2 linked regions of the Casimicrobium huifangae genome follow. Each later gene encodes a partner of the first gene's protein in a complex. Links are inferred from orthologs where the notes say so. Each region holds a gene or a part of one and is shown on either strand. Other genes may lie near its edges.

Evidence for each region.
Region 2: the proteins of dnaN (region 1) and FKL89_RS08520 are in contact, whole or in part, in a cryo-EM structure (PDB 8GIZ), measured with the Escherichia coli proteins. The link is inferred for Casimicrobium huifangae from one-to-one orthologs.

What each region holds. Positions count from the first base shown.
Region 1 is NZ_CP041352.1:93-5,923, reverse strand. The notes cover bases 2,203-5,000. They hold dnaN (DNA polymerase III subunit beta), read right to left. Parts: upstream 4,255-5,000; coding sequence 3,151-4,254; downstream 2,203-3,150. Other genes in these bases: dnaA (chromosomal replication initiator protein DnaA), read right to left, coding at 4,496-5,000; gyrB (DNA topoisomerase (ATP-hydrolyzing) subunit B), read right to left, coding at 2,203-3,036. Outside these bases: FKL89_RS00025 (hypothetical protein), read right to left, coding at 1-65; FKL89_RS00020 (hypothetical protein), read right to left, coding at 71-448; more of gyrB, read right to left, coding at 610-2,202; more of dnaA, read right to left, coding at 5,001-5,831. UniProt on the Escherichia coli protein: Confers DNA tethering and processivity to DNA polymerases and other proteins. Acts as a clamp, forming a ring around DNA (a reaction catalyzed by the clamp-loading complex) which diffuses in an ATP-independent manner freely and bidirectionally along dsDNA.
Region 2 is NZ_CP041352.1:1,845,662-1,861,478, reverse strand. The notes cover bases 1,632-4,488. They hold FKL89_RS08520 (hypothetical protein), read right to left. Parts: upstream 3,634-4,488; coding sequence 2,629-3,633; downstream 1,632-2,628. Other genes in these bases: mltG (endolytic transglycosylase MltG), read right to left, coding at 4,271-4,488; tmk (dTMP kinase), read right to left, coding at 3,636-4,256; FKL89_RS08525 (PilZ domain-containing protein), read right to left, coding at 2,200-2,574; FKL89_RS08530 (TatD family hydrolase), read right to left, coding at 1,632-2,131. In the rest of the region: FKL89_RS08540 (NlpC/P60 family protein), read left to right, coding at 4-711; FKL89_RS08535 (ankyrin repeat domain-containing protein), read right to left, coding at 738-1,367; more of FKL89_RS08530, read right to left, coding at 1,364-1,631; more of mltG, read right to left, coding at 4,489-5,302; type II secretion system major pseudopilin GspG, read left to right, coding at 5,422-5,880; type II secretion system minor pseudopilin GspI, read left to right, coding at 5,877-6,272; FKL89_RS08495 (PulJ/GspJ family protein), read left to right, coding at 6,276-6,842; type II secretion system minor pseudopilin GspK, read left to right, coding at 6,839-7,750; FKL89_RS08485 (hypothetical protein), read left to right, coding at 7,743-8,690; FKL89_RS08480 (hypothetical protein), read left to right, coding at 8,714-9,091; FKL89_RS08475 (hypothetical protein), read left to right, coding at 9,088-9,753; FKL89_RS08470 (RNA polymerase sigma factor), read left to right, coding at 9,885-10,517; FKL89_RS08465 (cupin domain-containing protein), read left to right, coding at 10,514-11,029; FKL89_RS08460 (DUF2341 domain-containing protein), read left to right, coding at 11,335-15,360; FKL89_RS08455 (class I SAM-dependent methyltransferase), read left to right, coding at 15,430-15,817. UniProt on the Escherichia coli protein: Part of the beta sliding clamp loading complex, which hydrolyzes ATP to load the beta clamp onto primed DNA to form the DNA replication pre-initiation complex.

The sequences.
Region 1 (5,831 bases):
AGGAAGAACGCAAATGCAGCTAAAAAGTAGACCTTGCCTTTGACCCATAGAAAGACATCGATCACGTCAGCTACTCACACAGTAGCGACGGTTTTCTGAAGCCGGTAATACGCCACGCCGCTGGCCCCTCGATGTCGGTCCTGATGCGGTCGGCAAACGCAACATATTGGCAGGTTTGCTGCGTAGTCATCGCTGGCGAAACGTAGGTGGACGCAAACAAGTTGCCACCAATAACGCTGCCCGTTGTCGTCGACCCGCCGCCGAACGAGTAGTACATGGATCGCGACCAAACAAAGGCTCGCTTGCCTGGTTCTACGTCGAACGCACTGGACGGCATGCCATGATCCATGACCGCTTCTGACATCAGCTTGCCGACGTAGCGCTCCATGACGGCCGACGCGCAGCTAGTCAGCGCAAGTATTGAGACGCAAAGTATGGCGCACTTCATTTGGTTCTCCTTGGTGTGGGCCGCAAATGTCTACCTCCCTCAATGTCTCGCTCGTTGCCTAGGAAATCAACTTCTTGATGCTTGGATTTGTTGTGACTACGGTTCGGTCGCTTCCACGAGTTCTTCCCCACAAGTCTCAACTCATCCACTTCGAGACAGGACTACACATCCAAATTCCGCACCCCCAGCGCATTCCCCTCAATAAACGCGCGTCGCGGTTCGACCTCTTCGCCCATCAGCGTGGTGAAGATTTCGTCGGCGGCGATGGCGTCTTCGATTTGCACTTTGAGCAGGCGGCGCACCTTCGGGTCCATCGTGGTTTCCCACAGTTGCTCGGCGTTCATTTCACCCAGGCCCTTGTAGCGCTGGATCGAGAGGTTGGCGCGGGCTTTGTCGAGCAGCCAGTCAAGCGACTGTTTGAAGCCTGACATGCGGGCTTCTTCACGGTTGCCCTTGCTGTCGGTGCGAGCGACCACGGCACCCTCGCCGACCATGGCTTGCAGTTCGGCCGCCTTCTGGATCTGGTGGTAATCGCCGCTGGCGAGGAAGTGCTGATCAAGCACCGTCTGGCTGGTACGGTTGTTATGCGTGCGCTTGAGCAGCAGCACCCATTCCTCGTTCTTCTCGTCGTAGAACGGCTCCACAGCCAGCTCCGCATCGTCGACGCGCGCCGCGAGCGCTTCAGCACCTGCCTTGGCAGAGGCTTCATCAGCGAGTGACACCTGCGCACCGAGAAGCAGCGCGTCCAGCGCACGGCGATCAATGGTGCGGGCGTTGCGATCGATCACGGCGTCCGCCAGTAGGTACTGCCGCGCCAGATCGGCGAGCCCCTTTTCCGACAGCGGCTCGGCATCAGTTGACGGCTTGAACTCAGCACCCTTGAGCGAAATCTTGAGCAGGAACTGCTTCAGTTCCAGCTCATCCTTCAGGTACTGCTCTTCTTTGCCCACTTTGGCCTTGTAGAGCGGTGGCTGCGCAATGTAGATGTTGCCGCGCTCGACGAGATCGGTCATCTGGCGATAGAAGAAGGTGAGCAGCAGCGTGCGGATGTGGGCGCCGTCGACGTCCGCATCGGTCATGATGATGATGCGGTGATAGCGCAGCTTGTCAGGGTTGTAATCGTCCTTGCCGAAGCCGGTGCCCATCGCGGTGATCAGCGTCACGATCTGTTCGCTGGAGATCACCTTGTCGTAGCGCGCCTTCTCGACGTTCAGCACCTTGCCGCGCAGCGGCAGGATCGCCTGGAACTTGCGGTCGCGGCCCTGCTTGGCGGTGCCGCCGGCGGAATCACCCTCCACCAGGTACAGCTCGCTGAGCGCCGGGTCTTTTTCCTGACAGTCCGCGAGCTTGCCGGGCAGACCCATGCCATCAAGCACGCCCTTGCGTCGCGTCATCTCGCGCGCCTTGCGGGCGGCCTCACGGGCACGGGCGGCTTCGACAATCTTGCCGCAGATGACCTTGGCGTCGTTCGGATATTCGAGCAGGAAGTCGGCAAGCTTGTCGGCGCAGATTTCTTCGACCACCGGGCGAACCTCGCTCGACACCAGTTTGTCCTTGGTCTGCGAGCTGAACTTCGGGTCCGGAACCTTCACTGAAAGGATGCAGGTCAGCCCTTCACGCAGGTCGTCGCCCGAAACCTCGACCTTGGCTTTCTTGTCCAGTTCGTTCGAGGTGATGTATTTGGTGATGGTACGCGTCATCGCCGCGCGAAGGCCAGTCAGATGGGTTCCGCCATCACGCTGCGGAATATTGTTGGTGAAACACTGCACGTTTTCACCGTAGCTGTCGTTCCACTGCATCGACACTTCAACGGTGATGCCATTCTTCTCGGCGCTGCAATAGAAGATGTTCTTGTGCAGAACGGTCTTCGCCTTGTTCATGTACTCGACGAAGCCCTTGATACCGCCGGAGTACGCGAAGTTTTCGCTCTTGCCGGTGCGCTGGTCGATCAGCTCGATCTTGACGCCGTGATTGAGGAACGAGAGCTCACGAATGCGCTTGGCCAGAATTTCAAAATGGTATTCAACCAGCTGGAACGTCTCGATTGAGGCAAGGAAATGCACCTCCGTGCCACGACGGTTGCGCGTTTCGCCGGTAATTTTGAGCGGCGCCACCGGTACGCCCTGGCGGAACTCCATCTCATGCACTTTGCCTTCGCGCCAGATCTTGAGCTTCAACCAGTCCGACAGCGCGTTCACCACCGAAACACCGACGCCGTGCAAACCACCGGACACTTTGTATGAGTTCTGGTCGAACTTGCCACCTGCGTGCAGCTCGGTCATCACAATCTCAGCCGCCGAGCGCTTCATCTCGTCGTCCTGCTTGATCGCCGTCGGGATACCGCGACCGTTGTCGGTGACCGATACCGAGTTATCGGCATGAATGATCACCTTGATGTCGTCGCAGTAGCCACCGAGCGCTTCGTCAATGGCGTTGTCGAGCACCTCGAACACCATGTGATGCAGGCCGGTGCCATCACCGGTGTCACCGATGTACATGCCGGGGCGCTTGCGGACGGCCTCCAGACCTTTCAGGATGCGGATCGAATCTTCGTTGTATTCAGCGGGCTTTTTATCGGTATCGGACATGAAACTTTTTCTGCTTTTGGTTTTCGTTTTCAGTAGGAGCGGCGCCGCCGCGACCTTCAACGAGGAATGAAGACATAGAGTCGCGGCAAAGCCGCTCCTGCAAACCCGCCATCGTCAGATGCGCATCGGCATCACCACGTATTTGAAGTCGGTACGACCGGGCACCGTAAACAGCGCGCTGGCCGAGGAATCCTGCAGCGCAATGGTGATTTCGTTTGACGACAGCGTCGCCAGCGCATCGAGCAGGTAGTTGATGTTGAAACCAATATCGACCGCAGCGCCTTCGTAGGCGACCTCGATTTCTTCTTCGGCTTCTTCCTGTTCGTTGTTGGTACAAGCGATCTTCAGCGCACCCGGATGCAAGCCGATGCGCACGCCACGGAAGCGCTCGTTCGACAGGATCGCCGCGCGCTGCAGCGTGTGCAGCAGCAGCAGACGATCCAGCGTGATGATCTTGCTGTGTGCGGTCGGAATCACGCGGTTGTAGTCGGGGAACTTGCCATCGATCACCTTGCTGGTGAGCTCGATGTTGCCGAAGCTGAAACGCACCTGATTGGCGAGGATGTCAATGGTGATGGGATCGTCGGTTTCGCCCAGCAGCTTGGAAAGCTCAATCACCGTCTTGCGCGGCACGATGATTTCCTGGCGGGTGAAGTTGCCTTCCACCGGCATCGTGGCATAGCTCAGGCGATGACCGTCGGTGGCCACGCAGACCAGCTGGTCCTTGTCGAGCACGAACAGCATGCCGTTCAGGTAGAAGCGGATGTCCTGTTGCGCCATGGCGAACTCAACCAGCCTGAGCGTCGCCTTGAGCAGCTTCTGCGGCAGCTTGAAGCTCTGCAACTGCTCCTGGCTCATGGTCAGGCGCGGATAGTCGGCGGCCGGCAGCGTCTGCAGGCTGAAGCGGCTCTTGCCGGCCTTCACCGCCATCTTGCTGTCCTTGGCGTCAATCGAGACCTCGCTGCTCTCGGGCAGCGCACGCAGCAGGTCCTGCAGCTTGCGGGCGGCCACCGTGGTCGACTGGTCGCCCGCCTCGGGCACTTCCACCTTGGCTGAAATCTGCAATTCGAGATCAGTGGCGATGGTGTTGAGCGTATTGCCCTTGTGCTCAAACAGCACATTGGCCAGGATCGGCAACGTCTGCCGACGTTCCACGATACCCGACACCGCCTGCAAGGGTTTCAACACCAGATCGCGAGGTATGTTCTTAAATTGCATATATACGTAACCCTATTTAATAGAAGACCAATGCGGCTGTGGGTAACTTGAAAACTCAAACAAAATCAAACTGTTACGACAAAAATTTGGCTGCGGGCGAGTGCTGTGGCAAGTGCGGATAATTTGTGGACGAGATTTTCGCGGACAATTTTTTGCACACTTATCCACAAACGATAGCCTTTCATCAACACGGTTTACTGGCGCCCTTTCATTCACTTTACTGCGTTCAGATTCCTCACCATCAACTGCGCAGTACTTGCAGCAGGAACGCGAAATCGTGCTGAATCTGAGGTGTGCTCTCGCGCAGGCTGGCGATTTGTCGGCAGGCGTGCAGCACCGTGGTGTGATCGCGGCCACCGAAGTTCTGTCCGATTTCCGGCAGTGACATTGGTGTCAGCTCTTTGGCCAGCGCCATCGCCATCTGCCGCGGCCGCGCCACGATGCGAGAGCGCTTCTTGGAGTGCATATCGCTGACCTTGATCTTGTAGTAGTCAGCAACTGTCTTCTGGATGTTCTCGATCGAGATCTGTCGTGACTGCACGGCCAGCAGGTCACGCAGCGCTTCCTTGGCTACCTGCGGCGTGATGGCGACATTGTGGAAGCCGGCATAGGCGATTACGCGCTTCAACCCGCCTTCCAGTTCACGTACGTTGGAGCGGATGTGTTTGGCGATGAAGAAGGCAACCTGCTCATCGAGCTCCACACCCACCTGCTTTGCTTTGGCAAGCAGGATCGCTACCCGCATCTCGGTCTCGGGCGGTTCAATCTGCACCGTGAGGCCCCAACTGAAGCGGCTCTTGAGCCGGTCTTCGATGCCTTCGATCTCTTTGGGATAGGTGTCGCAGGTGATGATTACCTGCTTCTTCGCTTCGGTCAGCGCATTGAACAGGTAGAAAAACTGTTCCTGCGTACTGCTCTTGTTGTTGAAGAACTGGATGTCGTCGATCAGCAGCAGATCGAGCGAGGCATAACTTTGCTTGAACGCATCCCACGCCTTGTGCTGATAGGCTTTAACGACGTCCGACACATAGCGTTCGGCATGGATGTAACGTACCCTGGCGGTCGGATGTTCACGCAGTAACTGGTTGCCAATCGCCTGCAGCAGATGCGTCTTGCCAAGGCCGACACCACCGTAGATGAACAGTGGGTTGTAGGCGTCACCCGGATTGCCGGCGACCTGCATGGCCGCGGCGCGAGCCAGTTGATTGGCCTTGCCGGTGACGAAGCTGTCGAAGGTGAAGCTTGAATTGAGTGTTGATTCGCGTGCCGCTGTGCCGGTGATCGCGCTGCCGCCACTGTCGGCCGCTGTCACGACAAGCGGCGTTTCCGGCACTGGCCCGGCGGTGACGGGTGAAGCTATTGATGCCGCGATGTTTGCCGGTGCAGTGCGTTCAGCAATTTTCTGGTGGCCATTGACCGCAGCGCTGGCAACGGCCAGGCGAACGGTGCGTGGCTCCGGAAAGTAGGCTGTCGCGAGCGAATCGATCGTGCTCAGGTAACGATCGCGCACCCATTTGCTGACAAATGCATTGGGCGCAACAACGGTGATCGAGGAATCGGTTTCTTCCGCACTCAGC
Region 2 (15,817 bases), 1.9 Mb from region 1 along the record:
CTCATGCCTGTTACGCCTCAATGTCACCGCGCAGCGGTCAATCCCAAGCCTGACGCGCGGAAAATTGTCGTTCGCACAGCACTGATCGCATTGCTGGCGCTGCCAGTCGTTGCCAGCCATGCCGATGATGCGTCTGCCAAAGTTGACACCGCGCTGGTGCGTGCAGAAAAGACGCTGCGCGACTTCGGCGGCAAGGCGCGCGACGCCGCCTCCGACATCACCAGCTATGCGCTGTCGCTGATTGGGGTCAACTACAAATTTGGCGGTAACACGCCCGAGCAGGGGCTCGACTGCAGCGGTCTGATTCGCTACGTATTCCAGCAGGCGACCGGTATCGCACTGCCGCGTACTGCACGCGAGCAGGCACGCGTCGGCGAGACGGTGGCCATCGACAAATTGCAGCCCGGCGACCTGGTGTTCTTCAACACCCGTCGCTTCCAGTTTTCGCACGTGGGCCTGTATCTTGGCGACAACCGCTTCATTCACGCGCCGAGCCGTGGCGGTGCGGTTGAAGTGGTCAGCCTCGATCAGAAATACTGGCAAAAAGCCTTCAACGGCGCCCGCCGCATCGTCGGTGGCCTTCCGGACTTGAGCCTCGTGGTGCCGTCTGCGGAGGCTGCCGCGCCGTCGGCGACTACCGCTTCTATTGCCACGTCTGTCGCCGATGCGCCGAAGACGCGGGTCGTTGGTAAAGCCGCTACCGATTTTTAACTGCCAAGGGCCGCATCAACGGCTTGTCACTGGCGAAGTTTCTTCAGCATCTCAATGGCTGATTTGTGCTCTTCGCGCACCGCCCAGTCATAGGCGGTTTCTCCCTTGTCATTCTTTTGTGCTGGATCAGCGCCGTACTCAAGCAGCACCTTCAGCACTTCAGTCTTGTTCTCCCGGGCTGCCATCATCAGCGGCGTCACGCCATTGGGCGATGTCGCCAGCGGATTTGCACCCTGATCGAGCAGGTAGCGAACGACATTGGCATGGCCATTCACAGCGGCATAGTGAAGGGCTGACCAGCCCGTGTTGTTGATGTCGCCACCCTTTTGCCGAAGATAGCGAACCGTCTTCTCGTGACCGTTCAGCGCTGCGACCATCAGCGCCGAATCGCCCCACTTGTTGCGCTGGTTGACTTTGGCACCGGCATCCACCAGTACCTGTACGACTTCCTGCTGGCCAGTGCGTGCCGCTACCAGCAGCGCGTGATCGCCCCGTTCATCGACCGCATCCACCTTGGAGCCACGCAGCAGTGCCGTGCGCACAGCCGCTGGTCGATCCAGTTCGATCATCTGAAACAGGTCGGCAGCGGTTTGTGCCAATAGCGTCGGCATTGGCAGAAGCGCGGCAACAAGCGAAGCAGCGATGGATCGTTTCATGGGTCTACCCGAAACAAGGAAAAGAAATTTTGACTGGTCGCACGGCCGATGGTTTCTGCATCGGTTTCGCGGACCGCAGCAATGGCGGCCGCTACATGCGGCACATAGGAGGGCTCGTTGCGTTTGCCGCGGAAAGGCACAGGCGCCAGATAGGGGGCGTCGGTCTCGATCAGCATGCGCTCCAGCGGCACCCGCTTCGCCACGTCACGCAGGTCTGCCGCACTCTTGAAGCTGACGATACCGGAAAACGAGATGTGAAACCCGAGGTCGAGCGCAGCGCTGGCCACCTCCCAGGTTTCAGTGAAGCAGTGCATCACGCCACCAACCTCTGCCGCCCTTTCTTCACGCATCAGACGCAGGGTATCGTCAGACGCGCTGCGGGTATGAATGACCAGCGGTTTGCCACATTCCCGGGCGGCACGGATGTGCGTGCGAAAGCGCTCGCGCTGCCATTCGAGATCGCCCTGCAGCCGGTAATAGTCGAGGCCGGTTTCACCGATTGCCTGCACTTTCGGATGCCGCGCGCGTTCAAGCAAGCTGGCAACGGTAGGCTCTTCGATGTCTTCATAGTCCGGGTGCACGCCCGCCGTTGCGTAAATATTGGCATATCGCTCTGCCAATGCCACCACTGAGGGCCACTCCGGATAGGTCACGCTGATGCACATTGCGTGCGTCACATTGGCGGCGGCCATGCGCGCAACAAGCGCGTCGGACTCGCCGTCAAAGTCGGAGAAATTGATGTGGCAGTGGGAATCGACAAACACGGACAGACAGCAGCGTATGAAAGTCGTCGCCGGGGGCGACGCAGTGACCAGATTATCGGCGGCAGGCGTTACATCGTGTGGGTGGGCCGCGACGAGGCCAGCAGCGCGCCAAGAATGCCCTCGATGCGGCCTTTCGCCGCGCGACCGGTGTCGTCCTTGGTGAACTGCACGCCGATGCCCTGCGCGCGCGCGCCCTGAATGCCCGGCGGCGTAATCCAGACCACCTTGCCCTGCACCGCGATGCGGTTCGGATCGTCCATCAGTGTCAGCAACATGAATACTTCGTCGGCAAGCTTGTAGGGACGCGTGGTCGGAATGAAAATGCCTCCGCCCTCCACCCACGGGATGTAGGCCGCGTAGAGCGCCGTGCGTTCACGGATGTTCAGCGACAGCACGCCTGAGCGCATTGCTGCCGCCGCCGCGCCGCGCTGGGTGCCGGTCATGCCCATGCCGGTTGGGGTATCCAGTCCGCCAGAGTCGCTCATGCCAACAACGTCCTATCGCGAAAAAAGTGCCCGGTAGTCGAGCAGTATCGATTCCAGTTGCAAGCGCGCCGACAAGGTGGTGTCAGGCAGATTGAGCTTGCGCAGCAGCGCCCGATGATAACGGAGTGCCTCTGCCGCCGGCAATCCCGGCGCCAGTCGCGCCAGTGCCGGGCCTTGGCCAAGGTACACCAACGGCGGCAGCGACGCGCGCGTACGTGACCAGTCGGATGTCCAGTCCAGCAGCAGGCGAAGCATCGTCGTGAAGCGTTCGCGCCGGTCGGCCTTGGCGCCGCTCTCCACCCATGCCCCCCACTTGAGCGTGGGCAGTTGACCCGGACGCAGCAGGTCGTGCACGAAGTCCGCCATCGCGGCGCCACTTTCCGAGCGCGAGAACGACAGTGCGTCGAGAGGGGCGCCGCGGGTCCGCGCCAGCAGTGCATCAATGTCACCGGCAGCAACGCCCTGCGCACGCAGCCAGGTGCTCGCCGCCTCCCGGCCAGGTCGTGGCAGCGCAATCTTCAGCGCCCGACTGCGGATGGTCGGCAGCAATCGCTCGGGCTGCGCTGTCACCAGCAGCCAGCGGGTGTTGGGCGGCGGCTCTTCCAGCGCTTTCAGCAATGCGTTCGCACTCTCGCGCGCCAGCGCGGTCGCCGGATCCACCAGCAACACACGACCCTGCTCGGCGCTGGCCGAAAGCTGCATGAAGTCGAGCGCATCGCGAACCGCATCCACCTTGATGGTCGGCAATTTCACCGTTTCGCCATCACCAAGGTCCGGCACCAGCCGCTTGAAGTCGGGATGCACGTCGCCAGCCAGCCAGCGGCAACTTGGGCACTCGCCACAGGCCTCACCTTCACGTGGTGCCCGGCACAACAGCGTCGCGGCAAGCGCCGCTGCAGCTTCGCTGACGCCGTCACCACTACGTCCGACGATCAGCCAGGCGTGGTGATGCCCGGCTGCAAGCGCTCGCGCGTGCTGCAGCCAGGTGCGTTGCCAGGGCAAGGCGGAAAACTGCACCGTTACTCCGCGCTGCCCAGCAACTGCATCGCGCAGGCCAGCACTCGGGAGCGCACGGTCTCCTTCGACTGGTCACTCGACAGCACCTTGATGCGATCTGGCTCGGCCGCGGCCCGCCGCAAATAGGCGTCACGCACCCGGACGTGAAAGTCACTGACTTCGGACTCGATACGGTCCAGCTCGCCGCGATGAGCAACTCGATCATGAGCGGCGTCGGGGGGCAGGTCGAAGAGCAAGGTCAGATCCGGCGCGAAACCCGGGTGCACCCAGTCGGCCAGCACCTGGATGCGATCAAAGCCCATTTCGCGGCCGCCGCCCTGGTAAGCAAAGGTGGCATCGGTGAAGCGGTCGCACAGCACCCAGTCGCCGCGCTCCAGGGCCGGCCACACCACCCGCTCCAGATGCTCGCGACGGGCGGCGAACACCAGCAGCGCCTCACTCGCCGGGCTCATGCTGCGGTCCAGAAATAGCCCCCGTATCGCTTCGCCCAACTCGGTGCCTCCGGGCTCACGGGTCATCACAACCGTCTTGCCACGAGCCGCGAGAAATGCGCGCACCGATTCGATATGGGTGCTTTTGCCTGCCCCGTCGATGCCCTCAAAAGTGATGAATTTGCCGCGCATGTTCTTCCAGAAGCTCAGCGACTCAACTGGTATTTCGCTACCGCACGATTATGTTCTGCGAGGTTACGCGAAAACTCGCTGCTGCCGTCGCCACGCGCAACAAAGTAAAGAAACTCGCTGGCCGGCGGCGCCACGGCCGCCCGCAACGACGCCCGCCCCGGCAGTGAAATCGGGGTCGGTGGCAGGCCGTTACGAGTGTAGGTGTTGTACGGCGTATCCGTCTGCAAATCTACTTTGCGCAGGTTGCCGTCAAACTTGTCCCCCAGGCCATAGATCACCGTCGGGTCGGTCTGCAACCGCATGCCAATGCGCAGGCGGTTAACAAACACCGAGCCGACCAGCGGACGGTCTGCCTCACGGCCGGTTTCCTTCTCGATGATCGACGCCAGGATCAGCGCTTCGTATGGCGTCTTCAACGGCGTATCGGGCGAACGCTGCTCCCATGCGCGCGCCAACTCCTCGCGCATGCGTTTGTGCATCAATCGGAGCAGTGCCGTTGCCGAGCTGCCCGGTGCGACGAAATAGGTGTCAGGGAAGAAGTATCCTTCCAGCAGCGAATCGAAGGGCGCAGTCGCGGATGCCCCAGCACTTATCGCGTCGCTGGCCAGCGCCTCCCGCAGCGCACTCCGGGCCGGCAGCGTACCCGCCGCAAAGGTAGCGACGCCCGGTTGCGCTGGCGCACCAGCAAGCAGCGCGTAAACGTCGCTCAGTCGCGAGCCTTCCACCACGGTCACCGCGAGTTGTTTCGCGTTGCCAGCCTCGATGGCCGACAGGATATCTGCAACCGTCTGCGGCGATTCAAACAGATATTCGCCGGCGCGCAACTTGCGTGCGCTACCGCGAATGCGCGCGACCGCCTGTACGACGAACGCCGGCGCCACCTCCTGCCGCTGCAGGTCGTTGGCAAGCCGGGCCAAACTGCTGCCTTGCCGCACGCTCAGATTGAGTCCGCCAGCCGGAATGGTTGCCGGCCATAGCGGCAGCGCGTACCAGGCAGTGCCCGCGCACAACGCCGCCAACAGCAGCAAGGCTAGTATTTTCTTCATTGGAGTTGGCGTGACAGAAAAGCGATGATGCAAAGAAAATCGTAAGGCGCGGCGGAAAGGCCGGAACGAACCCGAGGGACGCCCGGTCCGTGGACAAGGCCAAACCTATAATTCTGCCCATGTTTGAGCACCGCACGCATCCCCTCGCCGTTCGCCGCCATCTGGCGACCGGTTTCACGCTGATTGAGTTGATGATCGCCGTGGTGATCATCGGCATCCTGGCCGCGATCATCGCACCCAATGTGATCGGGCGCCTGCATGACGCCAAGGCATCAGCGGCGAAGCAGGACGTGGCCACGCTGGTGCAGTCGCTCACGATGTACAAGCTCGACAACGGCCGCTTTCCAACTAGCGAACAGGGCCTGAAGGCGCTGGTCGAGAAGCCGCTCGCCGCCCCCCAGCCCAACAACTGGCGCAGCGGTGGCTATATTGCCCGCCTGCCTAACGATCCCTGGGGCAACCCCTACCAGCTCTCCAATCCTGGCCTGCACGGCGAAATTGACGTCTTCAGCTACGGCGCCGACGGCAAGGCGGGCGGCGATGGCGAGAACGCCGACATCGGCTCCTGGAATCTGTGAGCGCAGGCCGATCAGGCGCCAGGTCCGGTTTCAGCCTGATTGAGGTTCTCGTTGCAACAACCATTCTCGCCACCGGACTGATTGCCGCTTCCCGCGCCGCGCTGGTGGCGACCACTGATCAGGGCATCCTGCGCGACCGCACGCTGGCCCGCTGGGTGGCGCACAACACGCTGGCAGAGATTCGCCTGCAGTCGCAGCAGGCTGCGGCGGGTAGTACCCTGACCCGGCAAGTGCAACAGGGCGGCGTCGTTTTCGTCGCGGTGGCCAAAGTGTCAGCGACGCCAAGCCCACTGTTCTCCCGCGTCGAGGTGTCGGTAGCACGCGCACAGAGCGATGCGCAGGGTGGCATGCAAGTGCTGGCCCAGGCAGTTGGTTTTTCATCGCGGCAGTAGCGCATGATGGCTGCTCCCCTGGCGACACCATCAGTTACCTTTCGCCTCGCCTCGCGCGGCATGACGCTGGTCGAAATCCTCATCGCGCTGGCGATCGCGTCGCTGATGACGCTGACTGGCTGGCGGGCGATTGACGCGCTGCAATCCTCGCGCGACCAGGTGCAGGCCGACGCCACGCAATGGCAACAATTCGACGACTTTTTTGTGACCCTTGAGGCCGACCTGCGGCGGGCATCGCTCAGCGAATTCAGCGGCAGCGAGAGCGGCATGTCGTTGCTGCAACCCGCCGCCGATGGCGGCCCGGCAATGACAACGGTGCGCTATCGCGTCACTGGCGTTGACAGCGCCAACGGGGGTCTTCCAGGTGTCAGCACCCGCGTCTGGCGCGAAGCGACCGGCGCCGTGACCAATCGCACGCCGATGGCCGACGCCCTCACCGTCAGCTTCGCCTATAGCGCGGACGGCATACGGTTCGACGCCACCTCCGGCGAGTACCCGCGTGCGCTGCGCGTTGTGCTGGCCGTGCCCGGTACCGGTGCGACCGTGGAACGGTTGCTGGCATTGCGATGATCGTCACCAGAACCCACCGATCTACGCGTGGCGCGGCGCTCGTCGTGGCCATGCTGCTCACAGCACTCGGCGCAGCGGTTGCCGTACAAATGATCGTGCCGCTCTCCGGCTGGCTGGAGCGCGAGTACCGTGCGCGCGACACTCAGGCGAGTTACACGCTGGCCGATGCGTCAGCGGCGTGGGCACTGACAGTGCTCGCGGCCGACGCCCGCCTCGGTCCGGTCGATCACTACGGCGAACTGTGGGCCACCCCACTGCCGGCAACACCGGTGGAGGGCGGCAGCATCGAGGGCCGCATCACTGACCTGCAGGCCCGATTCAATCTCAACAGCGTGGCGCCGCGCGGGGTCCGCAGTGCGCCCAACATTGCACTCGCGCGGACCCTGTTTGCGCAGGCAGGAGTGCCAGTCGGGCTGGTTGATGTGCTGGCTGACAGCATTGATCGCGATGAGATCAGCGACGACGGCCAAAGCGAGCGCCAGCGCTACGGCCGCAATCTGCGCAATGCCCCGCTCCGGCGCTTTGCCGACCTGCTCGACGTGCCGGGTATCACTGAGGCACACGTCAGCGCGCTGATGGCCGCGGTCACCGTATTGCCCGAGGCAACCCCCATCAACGCCAACACGGCGGCGCCTGCCCTGATCGCCGCCGCGTTTCCTGGCGCCACGCGCGAAACGCTTGATCGCGCCATCGCCCGACGCGCACAGCAGCCGTTTGCCAGCGCTGGCGATCTGGCCGCCGCCATCGGGCAGCCGCTGCCGGACAGTATGTTCAGTGCCAACACCCAATACTTTGCCGTGGACGCGACGATCCGGTTCGAGCGCGCGGCGCATCGCGTACAGTTGCAGATTGCCCGTCCGCCCAACGCTCGCCCGATCGTGATTTCACGTCTGATTGCCAATGCCTGACCCCGCCGCCGTCGTGATCGTCCCGCCGCAGCTTGGTCTGGCACGCCTGGCGATCCCCGGCTTTGCCGGACTCAGTGCCAGCGAGCGCCTGCAAGCCGCGGCACTCGCCCTGCGCCGGGACCTGAGTGTCAGTGGCGCTGATCTGCGGATTGCCGCGACGCCAGCGCCTGGGCCGACCACCTCATCGGGCCATGCGATGGTGGCGTGGTGCAGCAGTGGTAGCGACACAAACAACAAACCGCTCGCCACCGATTTACCAGGTGCCGTGCAGCCCGGTCGGTTGTACTGGGTCGGGGCGCCCGCTGGCTATCTGGTCGGCGAAATGGGGGCGGTGGTGGTCGAACCCAATGACGCGGGACAAGCGCTGCCAACCGAAGTGGCAGCCATGCTCGCCGCGCGTGGCTGCCAAGTGGTGACAGACATCGTACTGATTGATCGCGACAGCGACGCGCTGCCCGATGACCGGCTGGCCTTGTGGTCGGCCGCCAGCGGCGTTTCATTGCGTGATGGCAATTGGCCCGTCACAACGTCCGTACCACTGGTGGCGCCCCCTCGCGCCCGCGTCCGGCCGGTCACCACGGCACTCGACCGCACGTTGCGCTGGGCGCTCGCGGCGGCACTGGTTTGTGCCGGTCTCAGCGCATGGCGCTATGCGTCGCTGCCAGCGCCAGCGCCGCTGCCGGCCGCTGCCTCGACAGCGCCAGCGCCCGGAGCACTGCTGGACCGCATCAGCATCTCCGCGCCCGACCTGCTGCCACACTTGCAGAGCGCCACCTATGCCGGCGGTGCTTGGGTACTCGTTCTGGCTGAAGCGTACGACGCCGCTGCCATGCAACGTGCAACTCGGATGCTGGAAGGCAACGGGCTGGTGGTGCAGTCAGCCCGCTCGCCGGGTCCGCGGCTGCGTGTCTCATTGCCTGTCGAGTCGAAGCCGCAATGAAAGCAACAGCGGGCAAATTGACCATGGATCTTGCACCGGGCACCGTTCGCCGCATCGTGTGGGTGGCGTTGACAGTGCTTGCCATCGTTGCCGCGCTATGGCTGCAGCACGCTGCAGATCGTCGTCTCGCCCTCGCCCACGATGCCGCCGTACGGAGTGCGTGGCAGACCAGCCCACCGCCCAGCACAATGCTGCCGCTAGCTTCGGTCAGCGCGCGATTTGCGATTCGCTCCAGCGGTACAAATGCAGCCGGCAACGACCTGGCGTGGCAAGCTGGCAACGCGGGCGAGTTGCTGGCGAGCCTGAGAGCGCTCGACGGCACCGACCTCAGGTTGGTACAAATAAAAGTCACGCGCAACGGCAGCGCCGGATTCTCGGTAGTGGCGGAGCGATCACCATGAAACGATTGCTGACGATCCTTGCATCGGTGCTGATCGCCCTCTCGGTGCTGGTCTGGCGGATGCCTGCCTCGGTGCTGCGTCTGTTCATGCCGCCGGACGCGGCACGGGTGGTGCAATTGCACCGCATCGACGGCACGGTGTGGCGTGGCAGCGCGCTGTTGAGCCTGACGGGGGTGCCACCCTCGCTGCCCGTTACCTGGTCCTGTCGGCCGCAGTGGTGGCCGCTCGGCGTCCGGTGTGAGCTTGGCGATGCCGTGGCCGGAAGCGTCGTGCTGAACGCCGTCACCTCCGAGGTGGTGGCCGAACGACTGAGCACGACCCTGCCGCTGCGCGTCGCTGCGGGCGCACAGGTCGTTGCCCAATCACCTCGCGTAGTGGCAGACGTAGTTGCGGCAACACTGGCCCGTGACCGCCTTGTCGTGAAAGGCAATCTGCGTGGGCAAGATGCCGCCTACCGCCTCGGCAACACCGACATCGCCCTGGGCGAAGTCAGCCTGGATTGCGCGCCTTCGACAACTGCGGCGGATGGCAGCGTTTGCACTCTTGCCAATCGCGGTGGCAGCGCCCGCATCGATGGACGCCTGCAGTTGGCACCTCGGGCCGTGACGGGCAGCGTGGAGCTGACGCCGGCCGGGGGCGTGACCCAGCGGTTCGGTTTCTAGAAAAACGTCTTGGTACCCACGGCTAAAAACCGCTTTTGCTGCCCTTGCGTACTGACTGGTGAACTCGTTTCCCAGCCGGTATGCACTACCTTTCCCCGCCTCCGCAGTCGCTAAACGGATACCATGCTTCGATGGTAGTTCCTGGCTTTTCCGGCGGCGGCTCGGCATCCGTCTCGCTTCGTGATGACTCCGGCAGCGATCCACTGGCCGAGCGTGACCGCTCGCTGGCCGCGTTGGTCGCACGCATGGCCAACAAGGATGAGGCTGCCCTCGGCGAGCTTTACGACTTGACGGTGCGCCGCTTGCACGCGTTCGCACTGCGCATCGTGCGCGACACGGGTCTGGCTGAAGAAGTCACCGAGGACGCCCTGTTCCAGGCGTGGCGCGAGGCCAACCGCTTTGATGCCGGGCGCGGCAAAGTCATTACCTGGCTGTTGACCATTTGCCGCTCGCGCGCGCTGGACGCCCTGCGCCGTGCCGACATTGCCGAATCAGTGGAAGACCCCGACGAATTCCGCGCCCAGGAGGCCAGCCTGATGGCCCAACCGGAGCAACTGATTGGCCAGTTTGAAGCGGGCAGTGCCGTACACAATGCACTGCTGCAATTGCCCGCCAGGGAGCGGCAGGCAGTGAGCCTGGCTTTCTTCCGCGGGCTGACGCATCAGGAGATCGCCGAGCACTGGCAAATGCCGCTTGGCTCGGTCAAGACGCTGATGCACCGGGCCTTCGCCCAACTGCGCACGCATCTGGAGGCGCAGCAATGAACAACCCTTCAAGCATGGATGATGATCTGAATTTCCCGCCGATGGTGGCGGCGCGCATGGCCGAGGCCGTACGCGACGTGCCACTCGACGCCATGGCCGAACGCTTCATGAAGTCGCGCCTGCTCACCCGTGTGCGCGACCATGAGCGTGGCGCCAACACCAGTACCGTGCGCCCCGGCGACGGTGAATGGGAAAAATTCAGTCCGCGCATCAAGATGAAAGTGCTGCGGCGCGAGGCGGATGGCAGCAGCATGAGCTACCTGCTCAAGCTGGAGCCGGGTGCCTTTCTGGTGCCGCATCACCATCATCACGACGAAGAGTGCGTGGTGCTGGAAGGTGAAGTCACCATCGGGGATTTGCGCGTTGGCCCGGGCACCTATCACCTCGCGCCGCGCGGCATGATCCACGAGCCGATCCGCTCGGAACATGGCGCCGTGCTGTTCATCCGTGGTCAGGAGCCGAGCTGGCGCGACACGGCTGTGCGTGAGACCTTGCGAGCGCTGCTGCGCTGACAACCCAATCCCGAAGCGCCAAGCGTGCAGAGAATGGTATCCATTCGCCACCCGCTCTGGCTGCTGCGGAATTGCACCGACCGACCGCCATCCGCTGCCAAGACTCGCAGGAAGCTCTTTGGCCGCCGCAACAATTGCCTTCAACCGCCAGTTGGCCACCCGACGCGGCGCTCTTCCCCCTCGCGACGGCGCGGCGATTGACAGACGTCAATGACGAAGGCAATGATCACCCCCAGAATGGTCTGATGTGCGTTTCTTGTGGCTAGTACCGCAGAGACGTCAACCACTCTCGCGGCGCCGCAGCAATGACTTCTTCCTGGCTTGATCACTCACCTGTTCGTGTTCGTGGCTTGCTGCGCCGTGTGGCGGCGCTATGCGCTGCCGGCCTCTGCATGCTGCTGGCTGCGCCTCCTGTCGCCGCGCAACCGGCGGGCTGGGCACACAAGGCGACGCTGCGCGTCGAGCCAGCCACCCCCATGGCGGACTATCAGGTCAAGCTGACGCTCAACCGCGCCACCTTCGACTACAGCAAGGCGAAGCCCGATGGCAGCGATCTGCGCGTCTATGCCGGCGCGACGGAATTGCCGTACTGGATCGAAACCTGGGATAGCGCCGACACATCAACCTTGTGGGTCAAGGTGGCTGCCGCCAATACCGCGTCCCTGCACCTCTGCTTCGGCAACGCTGCTGCCACCGCGGTGAGCGATGGCGCCGCTACTTTCGAACTGTTCGACGATTTCACCTCGCTGGCCGCATGGACGCTGCGTACGCAAGCCACCGGCACTGCCGTGCAGGCGACTGTGGACGGGCGAAGTGTGGCGCAGCTAACCTCGCCCGATCTCTCCAACGGCAGCGTGCTGACCAGGCCGTTCGCGTCCAGCGGCACCGCCGGCTATGTGATCGAAACCCGCGCGCAACGGCCAACACCGGGTTCTGACGGGATCCTCGTCGCCTTCACCGACAACAGCCTCAACGCGTCCTACTCCGACCTGCCCGACAACGGCTACATCGGCTATCTGTTTCGCCACGGCAACAGCCGGTCGGGTCTGATCCGCATGGTCACCGGCGGTGCGGCCGGCAGCGGCGAGTGGTCGATCGTCGACAGCGGCGTGGCGAACCAATGGTACGTTGGTGGTTTGCGCTGGTCTGGCGACACGCTCACGTCCGAACGCGACCGCCAGACAGTGGTATCCGCACCGGGACAGGCGTTCAGCGCGCTTACTCATTTGCACATCTCCACCCTCGCCAGTGTCTGGAACTTTGACTGGGTGCTGGTGCGCAAGGGGGCAGTGGTCGACAGCATCGCCACCGTGGTGACGCCGCTCGTCTACACCGCCAGCCACCTCGCCAGCAGCGTCACCGTTCACACCAATCTAGCCAGCGGAGACGTTGCGCCGCTGAAAACCTATGGCGGCGCCAATACTGGCATCGCTACCCCCGCCTGCGCCTTCGTATCCGGTGATGAACTGTTCGTTGCCAATCATCATGCAAACACCATCACCGTGCACGACATCAACGCCGCCGGCGATGCACCGCCGAAGCGCAGCATCAGCGGCAACCTGAGCAATCCTGCGCACTGCTGGGTCGACAACGGAGAGCTTTACGTGGCCAATGCCAACGGTGGCAGCGTGCAGGTCTACAACAGCAGCGACAACGGCAATGCAGTCGTCCCGAAGCGGGTGCTGGATTTGCCGGCCCGCGGGCTGGCGGTCTACGGCGACGAGTTGATCCTGCCGCAGGACTACAACGTCACTGCGGGCAACACCATTTACATCTACCCAAAAACCGCCAGCAACCCGGCAACGCCGTCGCGCACCATCACCGGCAGCAACACGCTGCTCGCCGGTCTGGTTGGCGTGCATGTGTCCAACGGCGAACTGTTCGCCATGACCAGTGGCGCAGTGCGCGTGTTCAACCTCGGCGATAACGGCAACGTCGCGCCGAAGCGCTCGATCAGCGGCGCGCAGACCGGGTTTGCCTTTCCGGTCGCGGTGTGGACGATTGGTGACGAGCTGCTTATCGCGGACGCGAACGGCAACCGGATCAGCGTGTTCAACCGCAACGACAGCGGCGACGTCGCGCCGAAGCGCGTCATCGTCGGTGCCGCGACCGGCCTCAACTATCCGTACCACGTGACGGCGGATGCCGGACTCGTTCCGCTGGCGATGTATGAAGCCGAAGGCAATGCGCTCGACAGCTCCGGCGCCCATCACGGTACAAGCAGCGGCGGCGTGACTTACACGGCGGGTGTGGCCGGACAGGCGTTTCGCTTGAACGGCAGCACCGGCAAGGTGACGGTGCCGGCGTTCGACATGGGCAACAACTGGACGATTGAAGGCTGGATCCGGCCCGACACCTGCAGCGACAACTGGCATTGCCCGATGCTGGTGCGCAGCGCCGGCAATCAGGATGGTCTGTTCCTCGGTTACGGCGGCCCGGGTCACTCGGCGGCGGGCGAGTTCCTGTTCGACATCGGTGGCAGCGGCGCCTGGCAGTTGGTGATGACCTCCGGTGGCAAGTACGCCTCGACGGCGTGGCATCACCTGGTCGCCACACGCAACGGCGACACCTACACGCTGTTCGTCGACGGCGAGCAACGTGCGCAGCAGGTGGTGCCTGGCGCGTCCACCGCCTATCAGTCGCGCGACCTGCAAATGGGCTACTGGCACTACAGCATCGGCGAAAGTTATGTAAACGGCGCCATTGACCAGGTCAGCATTTTCGACACCGCGCTCGCGGCGTCCGAGGTGCGCAACCGCTACGTGCGCCTCGCTTCGGCCTGCCCCAATCTGCTCGCCGGCACCATTAGCTGGTGGACGGGTGACGGCGGTGGCCGCGACACAATGGGTAACAACGCAGCCGTGACGGTCGGCGGTGTCACCTACACGCCTGGAAAATCGGGTCAGGCATTCAATCTTGATGGCAGCAGCGGGTACGTGCGGGTTGCGCAGCCGAATGCTCTGCCGACAGGCAGTGCGCCGCGCTCGATGGCGCTGTGGGTCAAGACGCCCGCCAACTTCTACAGCACCACGGAATGGGCGATGATGCAGTACGGCACCGCCGCCGGCTCGCAGATGTTCGGTCTGATCACCTCGGGTAACGCGCCGCATCGGCTTTATTTTTACGGCAACAGCAACGATGTCGTCGGTGCCACCACACTACAGCCCGACACCTGGTATCACGTCGCGGTGACTTACGACGGCAACCAGCTGCGGCTCTATCTCAATGGCCAGATCGACGCCGAGGCCGTCGTCGGCGCCCTCAACACCACGCTGTCGGCCGATGGTCTGACGCTCGGATTGAGGCCGCCAGATGGCCCCGGCGCTACCCGCTGGAAGGGCGAGATCGACGAAGCGGCGGTGTTCAACCGGGCGCTATCGACGGCGGAAGTGGCGCTGCTTTATGCGGGCACCGGATCAGCCTGTCTGCCACAGAACTCGACATCGACCAGCATCAACGCGCACACGCCGAACCCGAGCGTGGTCGGCCAGCCAATCACTGTGCAGGCAACGGTCACGGCGACCACGCCCGCGACGGGTACACCGAGCGGCAGCATCATCGTGAGCGACGGCAGTGCAACCTGCAGCATTGTGCTTCCGGCGACATCCTGCGCAGTCACACCGGCCAGCGCCGGCACCATCACACTCAATGCCCGCTACAGCGGAGACGGTGTATTTTTCGCGAGTCAGGCAACGCCGGTGGCGCACACAGTCGTCGCAATCGACCAGCAATCAACGCTGACCGTCACCCGGCCTGGCAGCGCCGGCGGAAACGTCAGCAGCGCTAACAGCGAGATCAACTGCGGATCAACCTGCTCGCACCTGTATGCCAATGGCAGTGCGGTGACGCTCACCGCCGCGCCCGACGCCGATGCGATCTTCACCGGCTGGCTGGGCCACTGCGCGGGCACTGGCCCCTGCCAGATCACGGTCAACAGCGATACCACCGTGTCGGCGACCTTTGCGCCATCGGCACTGGCGCCTTTCCCGATCGATGTGGACCTGAACCACAGCTACGAAGCGGCGTTTGACGGCGTGCTGATGCTGCGTCGTCTGTTCGGTTTCGGCGGCCTGGCGCTGACCGTCAACGCGACCGGGACGAACGCCGGGCGCACCGATCCGGCCCAGATCGCCAGCTACGTGACCGACCTGCTGCCGCTGCTGGACATCGACGGCAATGGTCGCGTCGATGCGCTGACCGATGGCCTGCTGTTACTGCGCTATCTCACTGGCCTGCGCGGTGATGCGCTGGTCAATGGCGCATTGGGTAGCGGCGCCACACGCACGCTGGCAGCCGACATCGAAGCCGCCATCGCCGCGCGCATGCCCTGACCGCTTCCAAGCGCCAGCAAAGCGCCTCCGCGCTGGGCGACCGGGCACCGGTTTGGCTATCCTGTGCGGATGACGACGCCTCCTGCCAAGCCACCCGCCATCGCCGCCGCTTACGACGCGTGGTCGGCGCAGTACGACCACGACCGCAATCCGACCCGCGATCTCGATGCACAGGTGCTGCCGCGTGTGCTCGGCGAGCTGCGCCCGCGCGCAACGCTGGAGACGGGCTGCGGTACCGGCAAGAACACGGCCTTTCTCGCCAGCATCAGCCAGTCCGTGCTCGCCGTCGATTTCTCGTCTGGCATGCTGGCCAAGGCGGCCCAACGCGGTCTGCCACCGCAGGTCCGCTTTGCGCAGTGCGACTTGCTGCAACGCTGGCCGGCCGACAACAGCAGCATTGATCTGGTGTCGTGCAGCCTGGTACTGGAGCACCTCAAGGATCTGTCACCTTATTTTG